Regions from separate parts of the Eubacterium sp. AF19-12LB genome, predicted to be linked through region 2. Evidence: predicted binding sites of a transcription regulator. Region 2 holds the regulator's gene; the other holds the start of a gene.
The links. Region 2 encodes Rex, which represses fermentation and respiration genes when NADH is low (regulators of the CRP and FNR family bind a similar motif). Its sites were predicted from a motif close to ATTGTTAANNNNTTAACAAT; they were not measured.
Positions count from the first base shown of each region.

Region 1: fucO (lactaldehyde reductase) is a predicted target of Rex. The motif match lies at 4,904-4,923, and genes of this name have one in related genera.

Region 1 is NZ_QUGP01000003.1:201,285-214,415, reverse strand. Features, by position in the region: gene DWX29_RS04125 (discoidin domain-containing protein) at 1-1,368, opposite strand, end outside; gene DWX29_RS04120 (histidine kinase) at 1,603-3,357, shown strand; gene DWX29_RS04115 (response regulator) at 3,373-4,881, shown strand; gene fucO (lactaldehyde reductase) at 5,058-6,203, shown strand; gene holA (DNA polymerase III subunit delta) at 6,380-7,378, opposite strand; gene DWX29_RS04100 (DNA internalization-related competence protein ComEC/Rec2) at 7,641-10,013, opposite strand; gene DWX29_RS04095 (GerMN domain-containing protein) at 10,064-10,987, opposite strand; gene DWX29_RS04090 (HAMP domain-containing sensor histidine kinase) at 11,013-12,470, opposite strand; gene DWX29_RS04085 (response regulator transcription factor) at 12,475-13,131, opposite strand, start outside.
Region 2 is NZ_QUGP01000002.1:280,833-293,963, reverse strand. Features, by position in the region: gene DWX29_RS03065 (S8 family peptidase) at 1-873, shown strand, start outside; gene DWX29_RS03060 (NADP-dependent isocitrate dehydrogenase) at 1,055-2,263, shown strand; gene DWX29_RS03055 (PPC domain-containing protein) at 2,350-3,483, shown strand; gene DWX29_RS03050 (ABC transporter ATP-binding protein) at 3,680-5,410, shown strand; gene DWX29_RS03045 (DUF2339 domain-containing protein) at 5,562-7,763, opposite strand; gene arcC (carbamate kinase) at 7,911-8,843, opposite strand; gene DWX29_RS03035 (ABC-F family ATP-binding cassette domain-containing protein) at 8,960-10,882, opposite strand; gene DWX29_RS03030 (redox-sensing transcriptional repressor Rex) at 11,079-11,717, shown strand; gene DWX29_RS03025 (NAD(P)H-hydrate dehydratase) at 11,731-13,131, shown strand, end outside.

The sequences.
Region 1 (13,131 bases), on a different contig from region 2:
AGTTATAAGCATTCCTTCCTTTATAGCTTTCTGCTCATTAACCGCTTTATAATTATCGCTTGTAACTGTTGTCTGGAATCTCATTCCATAAGGATCTGCCGTTCTGATTCCTGCACCATTTGCAATTGATAAGTTTAATGTATTTACAGCTTCCAAATTAATATTGTCTTTTACTGTTAATCCATCACCTTTTTTGTACATTTCTTCATTATAATAATAACCGTATGTAGCATCTCCATTAACTGTATATGTATCTCCATATGCCGCTTCTGTAGTTGAATCTCCTTCTGTTACAGTATAAACCGGTGAATAAATGTTAAATTCGTACATTGCTGCCCATACCTGTGCAGTACTAGATTGATGCAAAGGCATTCTATTTATTGTAAATCTCACATATTGATATTCATTATCTTTATCTTCACATTCACCGGACTGACTTCTACTCCAATTTTCATTGTCATCGTTCTCATTATTATTCCACAGCATAGTCCATGTGCTCTGATCATTAGAACCTTCTATAACATATTTCCATGTCTGACCATACTGACTTTCACTATCTGATGTATCAGCCTTGGCCTCTTCTAATGTTGGATACGCATCTTTTTGGAATAAAACATTGAATCCCTCTATTTTTCTAGTTTTTCCTAAATCAACTATTATGTACTGACCATTTCCATTTCCATTTCCGCCCCATCTTGATGAAGTGTTTCCATCGGTAACATTTGTAGCCGGAAATCCACCAGCCTCATTACCGCTTCCTCCGTCACTATAATATCCTTTCGCCGAGCATCCTTTTGCAACATTTGTCACTTTAGAATCACTAATTTTAACACCATAAGCACAAAATTCTCTCATTGCAGTCCAAACAAGCGTACCTGGAATATTAGTTATTTTTATTCTTAATTTATTATATACGTTTTCTCCGTATTCCGTGTTTTTTCCTGTTAAAGATTTACTGTTATCAGAATTGTTACTATTGTCCCATAACATATCCCAATTACTTTCATCATCCGTTCCTTCAACTGTATATCCCCACTCTCCGTCGTCTCTTGAGGCTTCAAATACAATCTTAAAATCTGATATTTTATAATATGCTCCTAAATCAATTGTTATTGTTCCTGTAATTCTGCCACCTGCTATCCATAAATTATTTTCATTTCCATCTACAATGTCAGATAAGCTTCCACTAGATACTCCCATATCCGAAGTAACTGTTTTTCCATAAGTCACACACTCATTTCCGGAAAATGTACTTACTTCGCATGTAGTTGTATCGTCTCCCTTAACAGCTGCATAATCACCCATACCAACTGTTGACACGGTCATTATTGCTGCAAGAGACATTGCCAATAATTTCAATTTTTTCATCTTTCCATCTCCATTCTTTATATGATAATGCAATTATATCGGAGTTATTTTTCAGTTTTAATGTAATATTTTTACAAATACTTTGAATTTTTTTACCATTTTTAGACATTTTTTACAATTTCTTTGTATACTTTAATATTTTTGATATAATGTTTATAGCATTCTAAAGTAATTCTTTAAAAATAATTACTTTAAGGTACGGAACTATAAAATAACATCATTCGAGGACAAGGCATGGCAAAAGGATTTTTACATAAAAAAAGGAAACTAAGAACACAGGTTACCATATTAATTACAGTTACTATTGCATTTGCTTTAGTTATTAGTGGTGCATTATTTTGCTATAAGACTATTAATGAACTTCAAAAAAGTTTTAAAGAACAGATTTTTCAGGAAAGCCGCTCTACAATTAGTGCCATATCAACTAATATAGATACTATCGATTCAATATATCGTATATTAATTTCAAACACCAGCGTATATGATTGGTTAGAGAACAATTATGCTGACTCAACTAATTCGGTTACTACTGCAAAACAGATAACTTCTTCCCTTATCATGAATAATTTGTGGGAAAAAAGTTATCTTGAATCAGTTTATATTTATAACAAACGCGGAAAGCAGGTTCATGTTTCAAAAAATGAAACAAATTCTTCATTAATTATGAATAGAAGGATTTACAATTCTCTTACATCTCCTTCTCCTTCACTTTCATTTAGAACCTTTAATGATTCAAACTGCATTTATTTTATAAAGACAATATACAGTTCAAATAATGGTCAGCAGATTGGCGATATTCTTATTTCAATTAACATTAATGAATGGATGTTCTCCCTTAGTCAATATGTTTCTAACGATTGGCGTATATTTATATACAATGATGATTTAGAAGTTATGTCGGGTTTTAAATATAATGCTGAATCAACTAAATTATCATCAATACATAAACAGATTAATGCAATTGATGCATTGAAAATATCCTCTGTTAAATTTGATTCTGACGATTACTTTGTTTTGTCAAATGAAATGGAGTCTATTAACATCAACGCTGCTGTACTTGCCCCTGTCAGTCAGATAGAACATCAGATTTACAATATTCTTTTGCCATATATTATTGCAATCATATCAATTATAATTATTGTTTTAATATTTGCATTTGGAATAAGCAGACTAATCACACAGCCTATTTCCTTAATGATTAATTATGTAAATCGAATTGCGCAGGGAGATTACTCAGGAAATATAAACGGGCTTGAAAAATACGAAGAATTTTATTCTCTCCAATTATCAGTTAACTATATGTTGGATGAGATTCATTCCTTCCACGAAGATATTACGGAACAAAAGTTATTGTTAAAGGATTCTGAAATACGTGCATTGCAATCTCAGATTAATCCTCACTTTCTCTTTAATGTACTTAATGCTATTGCATGGAAAGCTGAGATGTCTGATAACAATGAAATTTATGATATGACGATTGCTCTTGGAGAATTATTAAAAGCAACTGTAAAATCTAAAAATGACTTTGCAATACCTCTTTCAGAAGAATTAAAATATGTCAAATTTTACAGTTACTTACAAAGAATTAGATTTGAAGACCGAATAAGCATCAACTTTCATATTGATGCAGGTCTTGATTCATATAAAGTTCCTGTATTTTGTATACAGACACTTGTTGAAAATGCTTATGTTCATGGTCTTGAACCAAAAGAAAGTTCAGGTGAACTAAACATTTACTTATACGAAAAATATGAATATCTTCATATTTCAATTGAAGATAATGGTATTGGATTTAATGAAATCCCTGATTTTAATAACCAGGCACCTTCATCTAAAGAATCAGGTACATCTAAAGGGCATACCCACGTTGGTCTTCGTAACCTAAATCGGAGATTAATATTAATGTATGGTCCTGAATGTGCCTTACATATTGAAAGTACTCCTATGGTAAAGACAGCTATTTCATTTAAAATTCCATGTGAAAAATAAGAAAGGTGTGATAGTATGATTTTTCACTTATTAATAGTAGACGATGAATCTATATTTAGAAAAGGCCTCTCTGAATATATAAATTGGGAGACATATGATTGTGTTGTTTCGGCAACAGCAAAGAACGGAACAGAGGCTATTGAAATAATCGAAAGTACTCCTATTGACATTGTAATAACTGATGTAAGAATGCCTTCTCTTGATGGTATCGGACTTGCTAAATACATTTATGAAAATCACCCTGAAATATCTGTTATCATACTTTCAGGATATTCAGAATTTGAATATGCACGTTCTGCAATTCAGTATAATGTTGCAGAATACCTGTTAAAACCGGCTGCAAAAACAGATGTAATAAATGCAGTTCAAAATGTTGCGAAAAAACTAATTGAATCTAAATCTTCTATTAGTAAAAGTGAGCAGGCATTTCTTAAGGATCAATTTTTTCAGGAACTTACAGACCACGTTGTACCTGATGATTCCTTAAACAAGCTATCGGACTTTGATATTAATTTAAACAATTATTATGTAGCTGCATTTCAATTACCGGACGATATGTCAATGGTTGGAACGTTAAAAGATATAATAATCGACAACAAGCTTAACAGTTATTGCTTTAGATATAACAATCTTATTATAAATGTATATTTTGATTATGAAAATGAAGATACATCAGCAATAATTGATAACTGCAACACAATCGTTTCTTCATTTAAAAAGTTTACATCATTAAATGTAAATGCGGGTATAAGCGGTTATCATCACAGTGCACGTGATTTTTCAACAGCTGTTTCAGAGGCAATATTAGCGTTATCATTAAATTTTTATTCCTCTGCCCATGTTGTTGAATTCTCCAGTGATTACGTTGCAGGTAAAGAAACCTTTTCTGCGGATATTAATTTACTGCTACACGATTTTGAAAACTCAGTTATACAGTTAGATTTTAAATCTGCTTCAGATATTTTAGGCTCTATATTTAATAAACTTGAAAACAATTTTTCTGATGAAAATACTGTTAGAAGCATCTGCACTCAAATTTATCTTATTTGCTATAGAGTAATGCTTAAAAGTAATACTCTTCCTACAGAAGATGAATATATAAATAAAATAAATTCAGTTTCAGATTTCTTCCAGTTAAAAGAAACTGTCAGAAATCTTATAGATGATGTAAAAAAACAATTAACCCAGTCCTCTAAAAAATATAGTTCTTTCATAGAGGAAACAATTATATACATCAAAGAACATATTGCTGACGATTTGTCACTTGAGCTTATCGCACAAAATGTTCACACTAATGAATCCTATTTAAGCAGAACTTTCAAAAAAGAATGTGGTCATTCAATTGTAAGTTACATTACAATGCTTAGAATCAGTATGGCTAAGGATTTCTTAGCAAATACAAACCTTAAAACATTTGAAATATCTGATAAAATAGGAATTCATGACCCTGCATATTTTTCTGTTATTTTTAAGAAGAATACAGGTCTTAGCCCGAAGGACTATAGGAATCAATTCGTAAGATAATTATTAATACTTTAAGAACTAACATGTTATGTTATTAACATTAGTTATATATTAAGATGTCAGCGTCAAAAGGTTCAAGCCCACATGCGTTTGCTCATAAGTAGGTAAAAGACCTTAGAGCTCACCCTGACATCATATTAATTAACTTTTACAAAATATTGAAAGGAGATTTTAATATGGCAAACAGAATAATGTTAAATGAAACATCTTATCACGGTTCAGGTGCAATTAACGAAATTGCAACAGAAGCAAAGGCTCACGGATTCAAAAAGGCTTTTGTATGTTCAGATCCTGACTTAATCAAATTCAACGTTACATCTAAGGTTACAGATATCTTAGATAAAAACGACTTGGCTTATGAAATATATTCAGATATCAAAGCTAACCCAACAATCGAAAATGTACAGCATGGTGTTCAGGCTTTTAAAGATTCTAAAGCTGATTACATTATTGCAATTGGTGGTGGTTCTTCAATGGATACAGCAAAAGCAATCGGAATAATTATTGCAAATCCGGAATTTGAAGATGTAAGAAGTCTTGAAGGCGTAGCGCCTACTAAAAAGCCTTGTGTTCCTATTATTGCAGTACCTACTACTGCAGGAACAGCTGCTGAAGTTACAATTAATTATGTTATTACAGATATTGAAAGAAAACGTAAATTTGTATGCGTTGACCCACATGATATGCCAATTATCGCTATCGTAGATCCTGATATGATGTCTTCAATGCCAAAGGGACTTACAGCTTCTACCGGTATGGACGCCCTTACTCACGCCATCGAAGGTTACACAACAAAGGCTGCATGGGAAATGACAGATATGTTCCATTTAAAGGCTATTGAAATTATTAGCAAATCTCTTAGATGCGCAGTTGAAAATACTAAGGAGGGTCGTGAAGGAATGGCTCTAGGTCAGTACATTGCCGGAATGGGATTTTCAAATGTAGGGCTTGGAATTGCTCACTCAATGGCTCATACTTTAGGTGCTGTTTATGACACTCCTCACGGTGTTGCATGTGCCATGATGCTCCCTATTGTTATGGAATATAATCAGGAATGTACCGGTGAGAAATATCGTGAAATTGCCCGTGCAATGGGTGTTAAAGGCGTTGATGAAATGTCAACTGATGAATACAGAAAAGCAGCAATTGATGCCGTTAAGCAATTGTCAACTGATGTAGGAATTCCTTCAAAGCTTGATGCAATCAAAGAAGATGATTTACCTTTCCTTGCCAAGTCTGCTGCTGCAGATGCTTGCGCACCTGGAAATCCTAAAGATGCAAGTGTTGATGACTTTATAGAATTATTTAGAAAAATTATGTAAGAATATTTGAGAGTGTGAAATACTCTCTGTAAATCCGTATTTCTATTTAGTTTTATAAAACAAAATAAAAGTCGAAGCTTATTTCAAAAAGTTTCGGCTTTTATTCATATTATATACTCAGTCACAAGAAAGAGCATTGTGTTTTGATTTTAATCACTAACTCAATGCTCTTTTTGTTAAATTCGTTTCTTTTTTTCTTCTTTTTTACTATACTTAATTAACAGCATTTCTACTCCAATATTTTCATCCATAGCCCCTCTCTTTATAAGTTGCTCTGTTTTTATACTTTCAGCTAACCCGTCCTTAAGTTCTCTCATTTGAAAGTTTCTTGCCTGTTGTATGCTTTTCCCTGCTATAAACGCCTGAACTCCCATGGCTTTTGCCACATCATTTTTACCCATGCCCTGATTTGATAAATCTTTTGCCTGTAGCATAAGATTAAATTGTCTTGTAATCATATACAAAATACGCATCGGTGGTTCCTTAGCTGCTATGAGTTCATAATATGAATCAAGCGTCTTTTTCTGATTCTTTGTAGAAATGGCATCAATCATATCAAATATTTTGACAGACATCTGAGTTACGCATACTGCATCTATTGCATCTTTATCAACTACGTCTGTTTTCATACAATAACAGATTAACTTTTCTATCTCAGTGGACAATGTTTCCATATCCGTTCCTACTTTTTGAAGCAAATACATCATATTTGCTTTTGTTATACGTTTTCCTGCATTTGCAAATAATCTGGCAGCCCATACACTCAAATCACCTTCTGTCTGGCTTGTCATTTCGCAAATATATCCACTTGCCTTTACTGCTTTGTATAATTTACTTCTCTTATCTATATTGCTTTCTACAAACAACATAATTGTGCTTTCAGGAATTGACTTAACATATTCAGCAAGTTCATCTCCACCTGACTTAAACATCTCTGTGTCTTCAAGCACTACTAATCGATATTCAGCCATAAACGGCATTGTTTCAGCCACGTCGATAATTTCCTTTACATTAAGACCCTTTCCTTCATAAAAGTTAGAATTCATGGTATCTCCACCATTTATTGCCTGAATAAGCTGATTTTTATAATTTTTAACAAGATACTCTTCTTCACCGCATAGCAAATAAACTCTTTTAAACTTTCCTGTCTTTATATCTTCTGATAATGTTTTCATTTTTATTTCTTATATCCTTATTACTTAATTAAATGCACAAATAATTTTAGCACAGAAATTCATTCCATTCATCTATTTTATTCTAATGTATCATATTTTTATTTTTTTACGGAAAAGATTTTCATTTTCTATAACATATTTATGCTTCACAAACAATTCTTCTAAATAGTCGGTTCATTTTACTTTGGATTATCGTATTATTACTGATAATATTTAGCAAATCTCTTTTTAACATTCGATTTCATTTTGCACATAAAATCTATCACTCCATCCTAAAGTCAATCTCGCCAATTAAATCTGTTCGCAATATTTCTGTATTATGCATATTTAATCTATCTATGGTTTCTATATGAGGATGTCCATAGCTATTTCCCTCACCGCATGAAATCACGCTGTATTTGGGACTGACCTTGCTTAACAGCTTTTCTGAAGAAGAAAACCTTGACCCATGGTGTGGAACCTTTAATACTGTATATTTTTGTGCCAAATTTTTTTCAATATTATTTTCTACCTCACTGCTTATATCTCCTGTTAAAAGCATTGAAAAATTTTTATACTTTACATCAAGTACAGTGCTGTTATCATTTTTGTCATCCATTTGATTTTTAATATCTGGATTTATGCATTTAATTTTTAATGGCCCTGCCTCTATTGAATCACCATTTTTCAAATAAAGCACCTCTACACCCATTGCATGGGCTAATTTCTCCATCTCCACATATTCATCGTCTTTATTTAAAAGCTTTGGCAATACTATATTTCTGACCTTTATTCCTCCGTTGTCTGACTGTTCTAAAAGCTCTCTTACCCCACTTACATGGTCATTATCAAGATGGCTGATTATTGCATAATCAATCGCCCTTATTCCTTTGTATTTAATAAACGGAATTATTCTGTACTTCCCTACATTTTTAACATCACTGCTTCCTCCGTCAACAGTTATAAAAGCATCATGTGTCCGAATCGCAATTCCATCTCCCTGCCCTACATCAAGAAAATTAACTTCAAATCCCGTAAATATATGCACAAATAAACTTATCGTTATTATTATGAAACTTCCAAAAACAAATATAATTTTTTTAATGAAAATTTTTCTCTTTTTTGCTTTCTTACTCTTTTTGCTTTCGACAATTTGCCCTGTTTTTGGTATTATCTTTTTACTCTCCTTATCCTCACTTTTCTTTAGATATATTTTCATTCCTATGCACATGCCTGCAATCGTACAATAATAAATTATAACCACAAATATATTGGGTTTGCCACATATCATATTATAAAATGGAATATGCTCTACTATCGTGCATAACAAACCATACAACTTTATAATTAGACACGCCGGCAAAATAGTTATCTTTCCAATAATTACAAACAAATATGAAGAATATAGTCCCACAAATCCACTCGCTATAACGATTCCCATTAATGGAACAATAATTAAATTTAGTAGTACTGAATACATTGGTATCTGATAATAATTCCAGGCTATAATAGGGTTCATAACAATAGTGATGCACAAGCTAAATCCAAATGCACTCCACCTTTTTCCTTTTATATCCATAAATTTTTCTGTTATTTTCCATACAAAATTCGCTCCTATTATTGCCGCAAATGACATTTGAAATCCACTGTTTATTATTACCATCGGATTACTGCATACAATAAGTAAAAATGCTAACGCTATCGCATTTATCCTATCATTTTTTCGTCCCAAAACTTCGCCGGCAATATTCATTATAAACATAATTGTTGCCCTTACTGTCGCCACCCCGAATCCGGTCATCATTGAAAATAACAAGATAATTGAAATTGAAAAAAACGCTGCCGGTATAAATTTAAGTTTCTTTCTAATTAATGAATACACAAACAAGCCGATTAATGAAATGTGTAACCCGGAAATTGCCAAAATATGTGAAATTCCATTCATTTGATATAGTGACTTAATATCGTCATTAATATCATTCTTATTACCAAGCAAAATTCCCTGTATAATCCCTCCGTTTTCCAGGTTACATATCTTAAAAACACCTACGTTATTATCATTGCAAATCTTTTTAAGTTGCCTTGTATAACTTTTCTTCAAATCATATAATCTCTGTTTTATAAGGTTTGTCTCATTAGAAGTTATCTCTACACTGCAATTTGCTATTTCTCCATACATTCCAAGAGACTGATAGTATTTGTCTGAATCAAAATTTCCTTTGTTTCGTGCTTTGTCAAATCTATTAATTATGCCTTTGCATTTAACATTGTTGCCGATAGATACAGATAACTCTTCTTTCGTTTCAAAAATCAAATTTACATCCTTTATTTTTTTCAAATTTCTTTTATTATTTTCTGCTAAATTCTCTATCGTTGTTTTTATTTTGTATCTAAATCCATATTTTGTGTCTGTTATCTGTAAAATTTCTCCATTAACAACGATTGTTTGTCCATTCATCTCATCTATTGATTTCTTTTTAGAAAGTTCTCCCTCAGTAATCAAATATCCAACAACCATAAAGCATAAACTTAATGTCATTAACATTACCTTTTCAATCTTTTGCTCCCTGTTTTTAAATAGTAGTAAAATAAATGAAAGCAAAACAAGCAGCACTGTTACAAATAACAATGCTGCCTGTGCATATATAGCTATCACCTCTCCAAGTACAAAAGCCAATGTTATTGTTAATATTGGTCTTTTAATAGCTATTCTCCTTCTTTTGTTTCATTTTCAATATAATCTAAGTTTCTAATGAAAGCGTTGTCTAACTTCACTCCTTTAAAACTTACATTTGTATCTCCATTTACCATTATCTGAACTTTATGAACATAGTTAAGTTCTGATAATGAATTTACTATAGAATATATTGCAAGTTCAGGAGAACCAACTATCTGTTCTGTCAGAAAATTTGAATTGAAATTTACATAACAGATATTATCAGTAGTCATAACGCTGATTAACTTTATATCTTTTGAAAAAATTCTATTGTATTCCTTTTCATCCGGACCTTCTATTAGTCTCTTTACAATAAATTCTTCTTTAGATTCTTCTCCTGTATAATTTTCCATAACATCACATTCTTTTAAATTAGAACTATCTTCATTTCCGTAATAGAGAATAAATCTTGTTGAAAATACAATGTTATTATCACTACCATAATTATCCACAAAATCAGTGGCCTGCATATTTCCTATAATAGTTCCATCTCTTCTTGTCAACGCACTGTCATTAACGGTAAATGCAACATAATCTACAGACTCAATCTGAGTTAAAGTAAGAACTACTGCTGCTCTTATTAACACTTCTTCATCCTTGCTGATTTCAAGATATTCCTCACTAAAATCCAATGTTAAAATTCCATCCAAAAGATTGTAACTGTTTACAATTACTTTTTTAGGAATGGCTTTACCGGTTAACTTCTTTATCATTTCATCTACCTGTTCTAAGGTATCTGAACTCTTTGTTTTATATTGTTCATTTTCAAGTTTATCTTTGTCCCGGCTAACATAAAAAATATAATTCCCATCATATCTTTTTGTGCTGCTATTTTTTGTTTTTCCACATCCTACCGCTGTAACCATAAGTACACACACAAGAATGCTGCATATTATTTTCTTATATCTGTTCATTTTATTAAACACCACGTTTCAATCTTTATTGTTCAATATACTTTAATGGAATACGAACTGTAAATGTAGTTCCTTCTCCCTCTTTACTATGAACTTTAACTGTACCTTCATGAAGCAATATAATATTTTTAGTTATTGACAAACCAAGTCCTGTGCCACCTGTTTCTCTTGCTCTTGCCTTATCAACTCTGAAAAATCTTTCAAAAATATGCTCCTGCTGGTCATCTTCGATTCCAATTCCTGAGTCTGCAACTTTGAGATAGAAATACTGATGATCTGCATTTAGCGATACTCTTACCCATCCGTCAGTCACATTATATTTAATGGCATTTTCAACTAAATTAGTTACAACCATGTTAAATTTGACTTCATCTACATCTGCCATTACAGGTCTGAAACTTTCAAGCACAACTTCAATATTTTTTACTTCTGCTATAGGTCTTAATCTCTTTAAAGTGCTTTCAACAAGTTCATTGATATTTACTGTTGAAATATTAAGTTTATCATTTCCACTGTCCATTCTTACCAGATTAAGCAAATCTGTTATTATATCATTTTCACGGTCAATTTCTTTTGCTATATCCGTCAAAAATTCCTGATACAATTCTTCCGGCACATTTTCCTGACCTACTAAAGAATCCGCAAGAACCTTCATTGAAGTTATTGGTGTCTTTAATTCATGGGATACATTTGAAACAAATTGCTGTCTTGACTCATCCTGCTTAGCAATTATTTCAACCATCTGGTTAAATTCCCTGATTATGTTTTTAACTTCCGTCTCACCTTTTTCTTCAATATTCGCCTTCAAATTTCCGGTTGAAATACGTTCAATAGACTCTTCTATACTCTTAATAGGCTTAACTAATATTCTTGAACAAATCCATGACATTATCAATGCAAATACTCCCAAGAGTAAATCAATAACAACTATGTAGTTAAGTATTGTGTAATAAAATTCCTTAAATGCTGTTGTTGAATATCTTGTATACATTGCTCCAAGTATTTTAGTCTGACTGTTACCATTTACATCTGTAACAGTAGACATTATGGGCAGTACATATTCAACATATTCCTGCTCCTCATAATAATTATATACTTCATCACCTGTCATTGCCTTTATAACACTTGAAGAAATATTTGTTTTTCCTTCGTCTGAATTATATGTGTCCTTTATTATAATATAGTCACTATTTATAACTTCAACTCTTCCTTCAAATCCTGTAGCAAGTTGCGACATTTCTGCCTCAGCAATTTCAGAATCCTGGTTGTCCATATAATTTTCGCTTAATATACAGTTTCTAAGTATATAATTTTGTGTTTTAAATTTTTCAAATCTTTGTTCTGAATAGTTATTGACCGCCATCTTTCCAATTAAAAAATTCGATACAATAACCGGTATTATAATCGCAATAAATGTTATTACAAATACTTTAAATCTCATACTTGTAATAACATTTACAAATTTATCTACTATCTTCTTCATTTATTTAACCCTGGAAAAAGTATCCCATTCCCCATTTTGTATGTACGTACTGTGGCTGGGCAGGATTTTTTTCTATTTTTTCTCTTAATCTTCTAACATGAACATCTACTGTTCTTGCATCTCCCGGGAAATGAGTTCCCCATACCAATCTTAACAATTCATCTCTGCTGTAAACTTTTCCAACATTTGTCGCTAAAAGTCCTAACAAATCAAATTCTTTTGACGTTACATTTATTTCTTTTCCTTCGATAAATAATCTCTTATCTTCTAAATCTAGCTTCATATCACCACTTACAATAACCTTTGGCTTTTCCACAGCCTTAGGTGCCTTCTTCGTATTTCTTCGGTTTATTGCTTTGATTCTGGCCTTAACTTCTAAAATATTAAAAGGTTTTGTGATATAATCATCTGCACCGTATTCAAGTCCTAATATTTTGTCCATATCATCGCCTTTAGCCGTAAGCATAATTATTGGAACATCTGAAAATTCACGCACCTGTTGGCACACTTCATACCCGTCAAATATCGGAAGCATTAAATCAAGTAAAACCATATCATATATATTCTCTCTGATTTTCTCTATAGCTTCTCCACCATCATATGCACAATCAACATCCATTCCGTCCTGTTCAAGACTAAATTTGATTCCTTTAACAATTAA
Region 2 (13,131 bases):
TATATAGAAGAAAAGGGAATATTTGGGCAGGATATTGTTGTAGCAATACTTGACACAGGAATGGCAGAACATCCTGATTTGAAGGGAAAAATTATATTATTTAAGGATTTTATTGGGGATAGGGAAAAATGTTATGACGATAATGGACATGGAACTCACGTTGCAGGGATAATAGCCGGAGAATCTAAAGACAGATTCTATGGAAGAATGAATATAAATGGAATTGCAAAGGGTTCTCAGTTAGTTGTTCTAAAAGTTCTTAATGCAAAGGGAATAGGTATTGAAGATAAAGTTATAGATGGTATTAAATGGATAATAGATAATTACGAAAAATATAATATAAAAATAGTAAATATATCTTTTGGAACAATTCATAATAATTGCTCAGAAATGCGTTTGATTAAATATGTAGAAATACTATGGCAGTTAGGATTAGTTGTGGTTGCAGCTGCAGGTAATAATGGTCCTGATATAGGCAGTATAACTGTGCCCGGTGTGAGTAAAAAAATTATTACTGTTGGTGTAGTAGAGGATGGGAAAAAAGTAAATGTAAATGGGAGATACACATCGAATTATTCTGGAAGAGGTCCAACATGTGAATGTATTCAAAAGCCTGATTTGATAGCTTATGGTAATAATATTGTAAGCTGCAACAATAATTATAAATTGAAAAAATATACAGTAAAAAGTGGAACATCGATGGCAACACCTGTTGTTACAGGATGTGCTGCATTGTTGCTATCTAAATATCCTGAATTAAAAAATATAGATGTGAAAAGAAAGATGATAGAATCATGCAAGGATGTTAATTTGCCGGCTAATATTCAGGGCGCAGGAGTTATAAATCCTGTAGAATTATTGGGTGTTAAATGATGATTGTTATATTTGCTTTTATATATTTATGATGATTAAACTATAATACGCATCAAATATTTTGCCGGTTATAGATTTTTAAATCAAGTCTTTAAAAGTGTAAAGTGTTAAAATGTTTAGTTTACAAAGATGGTTCAATGAAGTATAATTTAACACGAGTATATTTCTAGGAGGAAGTAAGATGGCAAAAATTAAGATGACAACTCCATTAGTTGAAATGGATGGAGATGAAATGACAAGAATTCTTTGGAAATTAATCAAGGATGAGTTATTAGAACCTTTCGTAGAGTTAAAGACAGAGTACTATGATTTAGGCCTTGAGTACAGAAATGAAACAAATGACCAGGTTACATTTGATTCAGCAGAAGCTACAAAGAAGTATGGGGTAGCTGTTAAGTGTGCAACAATCACACCTAATGCAGCAAGAATGACAGAATATAATTTAAAAGAAATGTGGAAGAGTCCAAATGGAACAATTCGTGCAATTCTTGATGGAACAGTATTTAGAGCTCCAATTATTGTTAAAGGAATTGAACCATACGTTAAGAATTGGACAAAGCCAATTACAATAGCAAGACATGCATATGGTGATGTATATAAGGGAAGCGAAATGAAGATTCCGGGACCTGGAAAGGCTGAAATTGTATACACAAATGAAGCAGGAGAAGAAACAAGAGAATTAATTCATGAATTTAAGGGTGCAGGAATTGTACAGGGTATGCATAACCTTAACGATTCAATTGAAAGTTTTGCAAGAAGCTGCTTCAATTTTGCATTAGATACAAAGCAGGACTTATGGTTTGCAACAAAAGATACTATTTCTAAGAAGTATGACCATACATTCAAGGATATTTTTGCTGATATTTATGAAGCTGAATATAAAGAAAAATTTGAAGAAGCAGGAATTGAGTATTTCTATACATTAATCGATGATGCAGTAGCAAGAGTTATGCGTTCAGAGGGCGGATATATTTGGGCTTGTAAGAACTATGATGGCGACGTTATGTCAGATATGGTTGCAACAGCATTCGGTTCATTATCAATGATGACATCAGTACTTGCTTCACCAAATGGTTACTATGAATATGAAGCTGCTCATGGTACAGTTCAGAGACATTATTATAAGCACTTAAAGGGTGAAGAAACTTCAACAAATCCAATTGCAACTATTTTTGCATGGTCAGGTGCTTTAAGAAAACGTGGTGAGTTAGATAATATCCCTGAATTAATGGAATTTGCTGATAAGCTTGAAAAGGCATGTATTGATACAATTGAAGATGGAGAAATGACAGGAGATTTATATATTATTTCTACATTAGAGAATAAAAAGAAATTAAATACACAGGATTTCATTTTAGCAATAAGAAGACACTTAGAAGCATTACTTTAATTTTGATGTATATAATTATCGATTTAAAATATAAGATGAACATTTTATATTTTGAATATAAAAAATTTATTTAAGGAGAAAGTATAATGAGAAAATTAGGAAAAATGATTACTTTACTTGCAGCTACAACTATTATGGCTGTAGGAATGATTACAACAGCGTTTGCGGCTGATGCAATTACACCGACAGAATTTTATTATGGCACAGAAGCAATGACAGCTCCACAGACATTTAGCTATAATAATAGCAATTTTATTAATGGAAAGTATTATCAGGGTGTTGTTGTACCTGTAAATGTTACTAAGGCGGGAAGCTTAAAAGTTGTAACAACAGCTACAAGTGTATTAAAGGATATTAATATTGAAGTATATTCTGATGCAGCATGCACTAACAGAATGGAATATTTAACAGATTTGAAGGTTGGTTCAACAACAGTTGAAGATTATGTTTCATTTTCAAATGCGGGAACATATTACATAAAATTTGATTCATATTGCTATAACGGTGAAGATGTTTATACAAATACATTCACAGTACAGACAGGATTCTATACACTTGATGCAAAAGTAATCAAGGATGGTGAGACAATTACATATTATAGAAACTCAGGCGAAGATAAGTATGTTTTTAATTATACAGCTACAAAGACAGGAAAAGTTACAGTAACACTTCCTTATTCTATGGGCAGTTATGTAACATTTGTTGATTCAGGTAAGACTGTATGTGAAAAAAAATGGGTATCTGATTTGACAAGTGACAGTCAGGCATCTTTTGCAGTAAAGAAGGGTAAAACTTATAAATTTGAGGTTACTTCTAATGGAACATCATATGGTAAAGAACAGAGCTTTTCTTTAAAGGAGACAGCTGTTAAGGCTAAAAGCAGAGCTAAGAGAGCTAAAGCAGTAAATATAAAAAAAGGAAAAACAGTAAAGGGAATTGTTACAGCAGGAGATAAGAAAGCAAATTGGTATAAATTTACAGTAAAGAAAAAGAAACCTGTTACAATAACTCTTGACGGTAATGTAGAAAATAATCTCAAATTTACTATTTACAATAAAAAAGGTAAAAAGATTGATAGCACATCATATTATGGATACAAGAGAGATTTAAAACTTACATATAGTACAACTTACGGAAAGGCTAATGCAGGAACATACTATATTAAGATTGAAAAAGCAAATGCAAACAGCAATGGAGTTTATTCTATAAAGTGGAAATAAATTTATTTGAATATGGAATAGACAATTTTTATTATTAAAATTAAAGCATAAAATTATAGCACTTGGCTCATAATGTGGGTCAAGTGTTTTTATGCGTTATAATAAATATTTATTCCCAATGCCAATAGACTAATAAAATATTAGTGTATTGGTATTAGGAACAAATCAGAAAAAAAGAAAGGATAGTGTGTAAAAAATGAAAGAAAATTTGAAGAAATTATTTCAGTATTACAAACCGTATAAACATGTATTCTTTATAGATATGTTTTTCGCATTTTTAGCATCAATTATAGCGCTTGTAATTCCGTTAGTAGTTAGATATGTGACTTCAACAGTAGTATATTTACCGGCTAAAGATGTTTTTAGACAACTTATAGTTATAGCAGTAGTTGTAACAATATTAATTGCAATACAGGCATATTCTAATTTTTATATTTCAAATTATGGACATGTTATGGGAGCAAAAATTGAATATGACATGAGAGCAGAAATATTTGCACATTATCAGAAATTATCTTTTTCATTTTATGATGACCAGAAGGTAGGACAGCTTATGTCAAGGGTAACATCAGATTTATTTGACATAACAGAGTTACTTCATCACGGACCGGAAAATTTGACAATTTCTTTTATAAAAATAATAGGGGCTCTTATTATTCTTTGTACAATAAGTCCACAACTTACAATTGCAGCATTTATTCTGGTACCGTTTATGATTTGTTATGCTTACTTTTTTAATAAAAAAATGAAAAAAGCATTTAAGAAAAACAGAGTAAAAATAGCAGCAATCAATGAAAAAATTGAAGATAATTTATCAGGAATACGTGTTGTTAAATCATTTGCAAATGAAGAACTTGAAAATGAAAAATTCCAAATTGGAAATCAGGAATTTTTAGAAGCTAAAAAAGATAATTACAAATATATGGGTGGTTACAATTCGGGATTAACTGCATTTACTACAATGATTAATCTGATTGTAATAATCGTAGGTGGATTTTGTATAACAAGAGGAATTGTAAATGTAACAGACATGATTACATTTTTACTTTATATAAATATATTTACGGATCCAATTAAGACTCTGATTGATTTTACTGAACAGTTTCAAAATGGGTATTCAGGTTTTGAAAGATTTTTGGAAATATTGGAAATTGAACCGGATATTAAAGATAATGCTGATGCAATTGAATTAAATGATGTAAAAGGAAATATTAAATTTAATGACGTTTCATTTAAGTATAATGACACAGCACATAGAGTATTAAAGCATATTAATTTGGAAATTCCACAAGGACAGTATGTAGCTTTAGTTGGTTCATCAGGTGCCGGAAAAACCACTTTGTGTAATTTAATACCGAGATTTTACGATGTTACAAAAGGTGAAATTACAATTGATGATACTGATATTAGAAAAATAAAATTAGAGAATCTTAGAAATAATATTGGAATTGTGCAACAGGATGTGTATTTGTTTGCGGGAACAGTGTATGACAATATACGTTACGGAAAGAAAAATGCAACGAAAGAAGAAGTTATAGAGGCTGCAAAAAATGCAAATGCCCATGAATTTATTATGTCACTTCCTAATGGATATGAAACTGATATAGGGCAAAGAGGAATTAAATTGTCAGGTGGACAGAAACAACGATTATCAATTGCAAGAGTATTTCTTAAAAATCCGCCTATTTTGATTTTTGATGAAGCAACATCAGCTCTTGATAATGAAAGTGAAAAAGTAGTTCAGGAATCTTTAGAAAAGCTTGCAAAAAACAGAACAACATTAGTTATTGCACATAGATTAACAACAATCAGAAATGCAGAAAAGATTCTTGTTCTTTCTGAAAATGGAATAGAAGAGCAGGGAACACATGATGAGCTTATAAATAAACATGGAATATATTATGATTTATATAATGTAAATAATTAGTAGAAAATAAATACAAATGCCGCCATCCGTATAGCAGGTGGTTTATAGTCCGAAAACAATAATATGCTGCGTGATTGTTTTCGGACAGACTAAAGTCCATAAACAAAAAATCAGGGTGGGTTTAAACCATCCTGATTTTTATTTAAAGGACCTATTGCTTATTTATTTTTTTGTCTACTATATTATAAATTGTACTAATTACAAAACATAATATTCCACAGACAAAAAAGCTTAAAGCATGTCCGATAGTGTTATCATATGTAATATCTAATAAAATTAGTTTTGCAATGCTTACTAAAGAAAGTACAAGCCCGTAAATACGAAGCGATTTGAAAGAAAAACAAAATCCTAACACAATACATAATATTGCAAACAAAAAGGCAAAAATGCTAATTAAGTAATTTGGTGAATTGAATGAATTTAAAATTATAACCATTAGAATAGTGAATTTAATTCCAACATATATACCAAAAGTAATTTTTTCTTTCTTTAAATAATTCTGTGAATTTATCAAAAATAGTACTAGAGTCACTAGTATGGCAATGATATGTAATGCAGGACTATTTAGTTTGATAATAAAACGTAATTCACAAATCATTAAAAATAAATTTACAATATCAGTTGTAATATTTGTACTTTTTTCATTCTTTCCTGATATCCAGTTTTTAGAGAATGGCGTGAACTTTGCCACAATATTAACTAAACATATAATAATAAAGCTTGTAAAATCCTTAGCTATATGTGTAGAAAATAAAGGAGCAATTATATTGCTAAAATCATTTATCGTAATAAAGATGAACATACAGTATAATAATATTTTTATTTTATTACTATAATCTTTTGTATATTTCATTAAGAATGAAAATAGACATAAAAGTGAAATACTAATGAGTAATCTTGAAACATTATTAGTAGAACTGTTTAGTACGAAAAATATAAAATACACAATACTGAATATCTTATATATATATTGCTTGTAAAAATAACCGTATACAGCAAATGGGATAATAAATATTGATAAATAAAAATAATTATAAATAAAATTCCCGCTGTTATCAAAAGCAATTTGTACCATACTAATTATCGGAACAAGCATCATGGCAGTTTGAAGAAGTATAATATTAAATTTGTTTTCATCTTTAAATTTTAATTCAATTCCAATAAGAATTAAGAGCGCTACGGCTATATTAAAGAATTCATTGAAACTAAAACAATATAAGGTCGTTAAAGCAATATAATAAAACATATTTGTAATACTGAATACAGCAGAAAAATTGTTATCTACTTTCATTTTAACAAACCCGGTAATAATAATAGAGGATATAAAAAGTAGTAGGATGCAGTAAGACAAAATAATCACTGTGCTATTTCCTGCATAAAGTTTATAGTCAGGCATTGTAGCATTAAAAGTGAATAAGCATATTATATTGAATATATTGCAAATTGAATTTTTGTGATATTCATCTTGAATATTAGTGTAATAAAATATTGATTCTGTTACTACAAAAAATGCAGAGAGAAAAAGCAATTTGTTCCAATCGCCTGAAGCGTGACAAAAATAAGTGCCAAATAAAATGGAAATTGTAATACCTGCCTGACCAATAATTGCAAAAATATATGATTTTGTTTTAGATAATACACAAACAAATAATGCCCATACAAATATAAATAAATATAATGTTATTTCGTTAATAATTTTAAAATACATGTTACTCAGCAACAATGAAATGAATATTGCCCCTGTGCCACATCCACTAATTGAAATATAAAGCTTGTTATGTGAATCTTTTTTTAGAAGAAAAATTCCGGCTATCATAAGTGCAAAACTGAAAATATATAAAATTAAAATTTTTGCAGTATCAGATAACATTGGCAATACTAAAGTGGCAAATAAAATTAAACTGATAAAAATTAATACAGAGGCAAAAATTCCCATTAAAGATTTGCCCATGAGTAATTCAAAATTATTGAAATTTTTAGTTGAATTTTTTCTAACACCATTGTCAATGCTAGTGCCTGTAGTAGAAGTGACAGGTGAATAAGGATGAACCTGACCCTTAGAATAATAAGGCTGTGGTGCAGAACTGTGCCCGGCAGAATAATAAGGTTGTGGATTAACCGGAGGTTTGTCCGCAGAATATGTATTATTATGTTCGGTTTCATTCTCAACAGATAATTTTAAAAGATTTAACTGGTTGTTAAGATAGTCTAATTCTTTTGTTAAGTATTCAATTTTATTTTCGATTATAGCTTTGTCTATGTTTTCTTTATTGTTAGAATACTTTTCAATTAAATCATTTAGTTCTAATCTGGTTTTAATTAGCTTTTCTTCATATTGTAAAATATCGTGCATAAATACCCCTTTTATATACAGAAATAATAAAAAAATAATTTCTGTATGTATACATTATTTTTGAATAAATAATATGCCCGCTACTAAAATACGCATTGTATATTTTGTAGAGAGCATATTGTAAACATTTGTTAATTAAATTGACTGTTATTCAATTACAGTACCAATTTTTCCTCTGATTGCATCTTTAGCTTTAGCAAGGTTAGAAATGATAGCCTTTCTTCCCTTCTTTGCTAATACGAAATTGAGAGATGCATCAATCTTAGGAAGAGAAGTGATAGGATCAAAGTATCCTTTATCAATTAAATCTTCAGCTTCTTTTGTAGTTAAAGTACCGAGTTCTTTAACTTCTCCGTCTACATCAATTGTAAGATTATCACTTGATGTAAGAATCATAAGAGCATCAGCATCTAACATGTCTGCAAGTTTAGCTGCTGTATAATCTTTTTCAATAACAGCACTGGCACCTTTTAATCCTGTACGCTGTTCAAGAACAGGAATTCCACCGCCACCTGCTGCGATAACTAACTGATGAGCATCAACTAAAGCCTTGATTGCATCAATTTCATAAATATCAATTGGCTTAGGACTTGCAATGATTCTTCTGTAGCCTTCATCGCCTTCTTCGTATTCAACGTAGTTACCTTTTTTCTTCTCATTTTCAGCTTCTTCCTTAGTCATAAGACGTCCGATAACTTTAGAAGGAGCGTTAAATGCTCTGTCAAAAGGATCAACTCTTACCTGAGTAATAATAGTACTTACAGGTTTATATAATCCTCTTGAAAGTAACTCTGAACGAATTGCATTCTGTAAATCGAATCCAATATATCCCTGACTCATTGCACTACAGATTGACATAGGTGCAACAGTTCTGTCAGGGTCAAGTCTTGAAAATTCAGTCATTGCAGTCTGAATCATTCCGACCTGAGGACCATTACTGTGAGTAATAACAACATCATATTTTTCTTCTACCAAATCTGCAATAGCTTTTGCAGCAAGTTTTACACGTTCCTGTTGTTTAGGAAATGATTCACTAAAAGCATTTCTTCCTAAAGCAACTACAATTTTTTTGTTAGCCATAAGTAGTCTCCTTTACTGATATCAGGATAAAACCTGATGTAATTTGAGGTCCGTTGAGACCAAAATCTTATAAATATTTTAACTTATAATAAGGAAAAATACAATAAATAAACCGTTTATTCGTCAAGTAAATCGGATAATTCTTCCCATTGAGCCATTAGCTTGTCGAGAGTTTCGCTAATTTTATCCTGTTCTTTACTGATTTCGTTTAATTTAGCTGAGTTTTTAGCAATTTCAGGGTCAGCTAAAAGTTCATCTAATTCATTTAAACGCTCTTCATTAGTTTTTATCTTTTCTTCAACTTTTAAAATATCATTTTTCAATTTTCTAATCCTTGCCTGTTCGGCTTTCCTTTCTAAATAATTTTGCTTATTAGTAGAAGCAGAAGGAGTATTAGAAGAAGTTTGCTCTTCTTTTGGAGCATATATTGCTGTAAGTTCGTCCTTCTTTTCTTCGTAATAGTCATAATTTCCAATATAATTTACAATTGCTTTATTTGTTAATTCAATGATACGTGTGGCAGTTTGATTAATAAAATATCTGTCATGAGATACATAAAAAATTGTGCCGGTATAATTGTTTAATGCGTTTTCAAGAATTTCTTTTGAAACCATATCAAGATGGTTAGTAGGTTCATCTAATATAATGAAATTAGCTTCTGAAAGCATTAATTTTGCTAAAGAAAGACGACCTTTTTCTCCACCACTTAAATCTCCTACGCGTTTAAATACATCATCACCTGTAAACATAAAAGCGGCTAACACATTTCGGATTTTTGTGTTTGTAAGATTAGGATAAGAATCGCTCACTTCATCAAACAAAGTATTTGAATCATTTAATGTATGATGTTCCTGATCATAATATCCGATATTAACGTTTGTTCCGAGAGTAAAAGAGCCGCTATCTGCAGCAATTAGTCCGTTTATAATTTTTAAAATTGTAGTTTTTCCGGTTCCGTTATCACCGATAAGAGCAACACGTTCACCTCTCTTAATTTCAAAAGAAATATTGGAAAATAATGATTTGTTATCAAATGACTTTGCTAAATTTGAAACACTTAAAACATCATTGCCACTCGTACAGTTTGGTTCAAGTCTAAGAGTCATGGCATTTTCATATGTATCAGGATTATCGATTACTTCCATTTTACTTAAAGCTTTTTCACGACTTTCAGCACGCTTATAAAACTTTTCCTGTTTATATGAGCGAAGCTTGGCAATGACTTCTTCCTGATGCTTTATTTCAGCCTGTTGTTTGATATAGAGTTTAATTGCTGCTTCTCTAAGTTCTTTCTTTTTAACAGCGTAAGCTGAATAGTTGCCATCGTAAACATGGCAGTGTGTATTTTCTATTTCAACAATCTTAGTTACAATCTTATCTAAGAAATAACGGTCGTGGGCAACGATTACAACAGCTCCGTTATAGTTAGACAAATAAGTTTCCAGCCATTTGATAGAATTTAAATCAAGATGGTTTGTAGGTTCATCCAATAAAATAATATCCGGTTTTTGAATTAAAAGTTTACATAGTGCAACACGGGTTTTTTGACCTCCGGATAAAGTTGAAATTTTTTTATTAAAATCACTGTCTTCAAAACCAAGTCCACGAAGGGTACCATCAACTTCACTTTTGTATGCGTATCCGTTTAACAATTCAAACTGATGATGTAGATTTGTGTAACTGTTAACTATATCATCATAGCTGTCGCATCCATTTGCCATTAAGGATTCATATTCCCTTAATTTATTTTCCATATCTATAATATTTTGTTTTACGGAACGTACTTCTTCATATATAGAATTGTCTGTATCTAAATTCTGATATTGGGCAAGATAACCAACAGACTTATCCTTTCCGATAATTACATCCCCTGAATCGGATGAAAGTTCATTCATTATTATTTTTAATATAGTAGACTTTCCGGCTCCATTATTGCCTACAATGGCAGCTTTTTCATGGTCATTTACAAAAAAACTGCAATCGTCAAGAATAACTTCTTCACCATAAGCCTTGCTTATATGATTGCATGATAAAATCATAGGAATCCTCCTGTGTTTGTAGTGTTTTTATATAATCAGCAAAAATAGGCTGATACCACGTAAGATTATAAAACGAAAAGCTAAAACAATCAATGAAATACTGTAAAAGAACAGTGTCAAAAAGAATGATAAATATTTGACAATGTTTGCCCTAAAACATATAATTGAAGTGGTTAAATAACGAAGGAGAACGGAAATGAGAAAAATATCCAAGGCGGTAATCACAAGATTGCCAAGATACTATAGATATTTAGATGAATTAATACAGCAGGATGTCGAAAGAGTTTCGTCTAAAGAATTAAGTGACATGATGAATGTTACGGCCTCTCAGATACGACAGGATTTGAATAATTTTGGTGGGTTTGGACAACAGGGGTACGGATATAATGTTAAATATCTGTATGATGAAATCGGAAAATTATTAGGACTTGATGTGACGCATAAGATGATAATTGTAGGTGCAGGAAATCTTGGACAGGCAATTGCAAACTATGGAAATTTCAGAAACAGAGGATTTGAAATTACGGCTTTATTTGACAAAAATAAAGATTTAATTGGTAAAAAAACAGTAAATGGGACTGAAATCAGAGACATTTCTACTATAATAGATTATGTGAAAAATGAAAATATTGAGATTGTGGCATTGGCACTTCCTAAAGGACCGGCAACAGATATTGCTGGAAAATTAGTCGAATGTGGAGTGAAGGCATTTTGGAATTTTGCTCACACTGATTTAGGATTTAGCGATGACATAATAGTTGAGAATGTTCATTTATCAGAAAGCTTAATGAAACTTACATATAGAATATCAGAAAAAGCAAATAAAAATAAATAAGAGGTGAAGTACTATGGAAAGAATAATTTCTGGTACGGATATGAAAAAGGTTGATGAATATACAATTAATGAAGTTGGAATCCCAAGTTTAGTATTAATGGAAAGAGCAGCAAAGAGTGTTGCTGATTTAATTGAAGAAACAACAGATAAAAACAGTGAGGTAATTGCTATTGCCGGAACTGGTAATAATGGTGCCGACGGCGTTGCAGTTTGCAGGATGTTATACATAGATGGATATAACACCTGCATTTATATTATGGGAAACATAGATAAGGCAACACAGGAATTCAAAACACAGATTGAGATAGCACAGAAAGTTGGAATTGAAATCAAAGATGCTTCAAGACTGACAAGAGATGAAATGGATAAGAAACATGTAATTGTTGATTCAATATTTGGAGTCGGATTATCAAGAAATGTAGAAGGCGATTACAAAAAGTTAATTGAAGCAATAAATCAAAGCAAGGCAAAAGTTTATGCTGTAGACATTCCATCAGGCCTGAACGCAGATACAGGAAAAGTGATGGGTGTGGCTGTTAAAGCTGATTATACTGTATGCTTTGGAGAACTTAAACTTGGAGCAGTTCTTTATCCGGGAGCAGATTATTGTGGAAAACTATCATTTGATAATATAGGTTTTCCGGATGTTTCCTATAAGAAGTGTGAAACAGTTTATAAATACCACACAAGCGATGATTTAAAACTAATTCCGAAACGACCGAATTATTCTAATAAAGGTACATATGGAAAACTTCTTGTTATAGCAGGTAATAAAGATATAACAGGGGCAGCGTTTTTATGTGCAAAGGCAGCGTTTAGGACAGGAGCCGGACTGGTAAGGATATTTACTGCAAAGGAAAATCGTGAAGTAATACAAAAACTATTACCTGAAGCAATGGTAAATGTATATGATACAGATGATTTTGACAAAAAGGCTTTAGATGCCTGTATAGAATGGGCAAATGTTATTGCAATTGGTCCGGGAATTGGAACGGGTGGAATACAAAAAAATATGGTTGAAGCAGTTCTTGAAAGCAGAAAGAACACGGTAATAGATGCAGATGGAATTAATGTTATTTCACAAAATGTTAAACTAAAAAAAATGCTTCATAAGAATGTAATATTGACACCGCATTTAGGCGAAATGGCCAGATTTGAAAATAAAACGATAGATGAAATAAAGGACAATCTTGTAAAAAGTGCTTTCAATATTAATTATATGTACAATGCAAATGGAATTCTAAAAGATGCAAGAAGCGTTGCTGTTACGCAAGATGATATATACATAAATATGACAGGAAACAGTGGCATGGCGACTGCAGGCTCGGGAGATGTGCTTACTGGAATTGTTGCAGGATTGTTGGCTATTGGGTGCAATGTAGAAAACGCTACAACGCTTGCACCATACATTCAT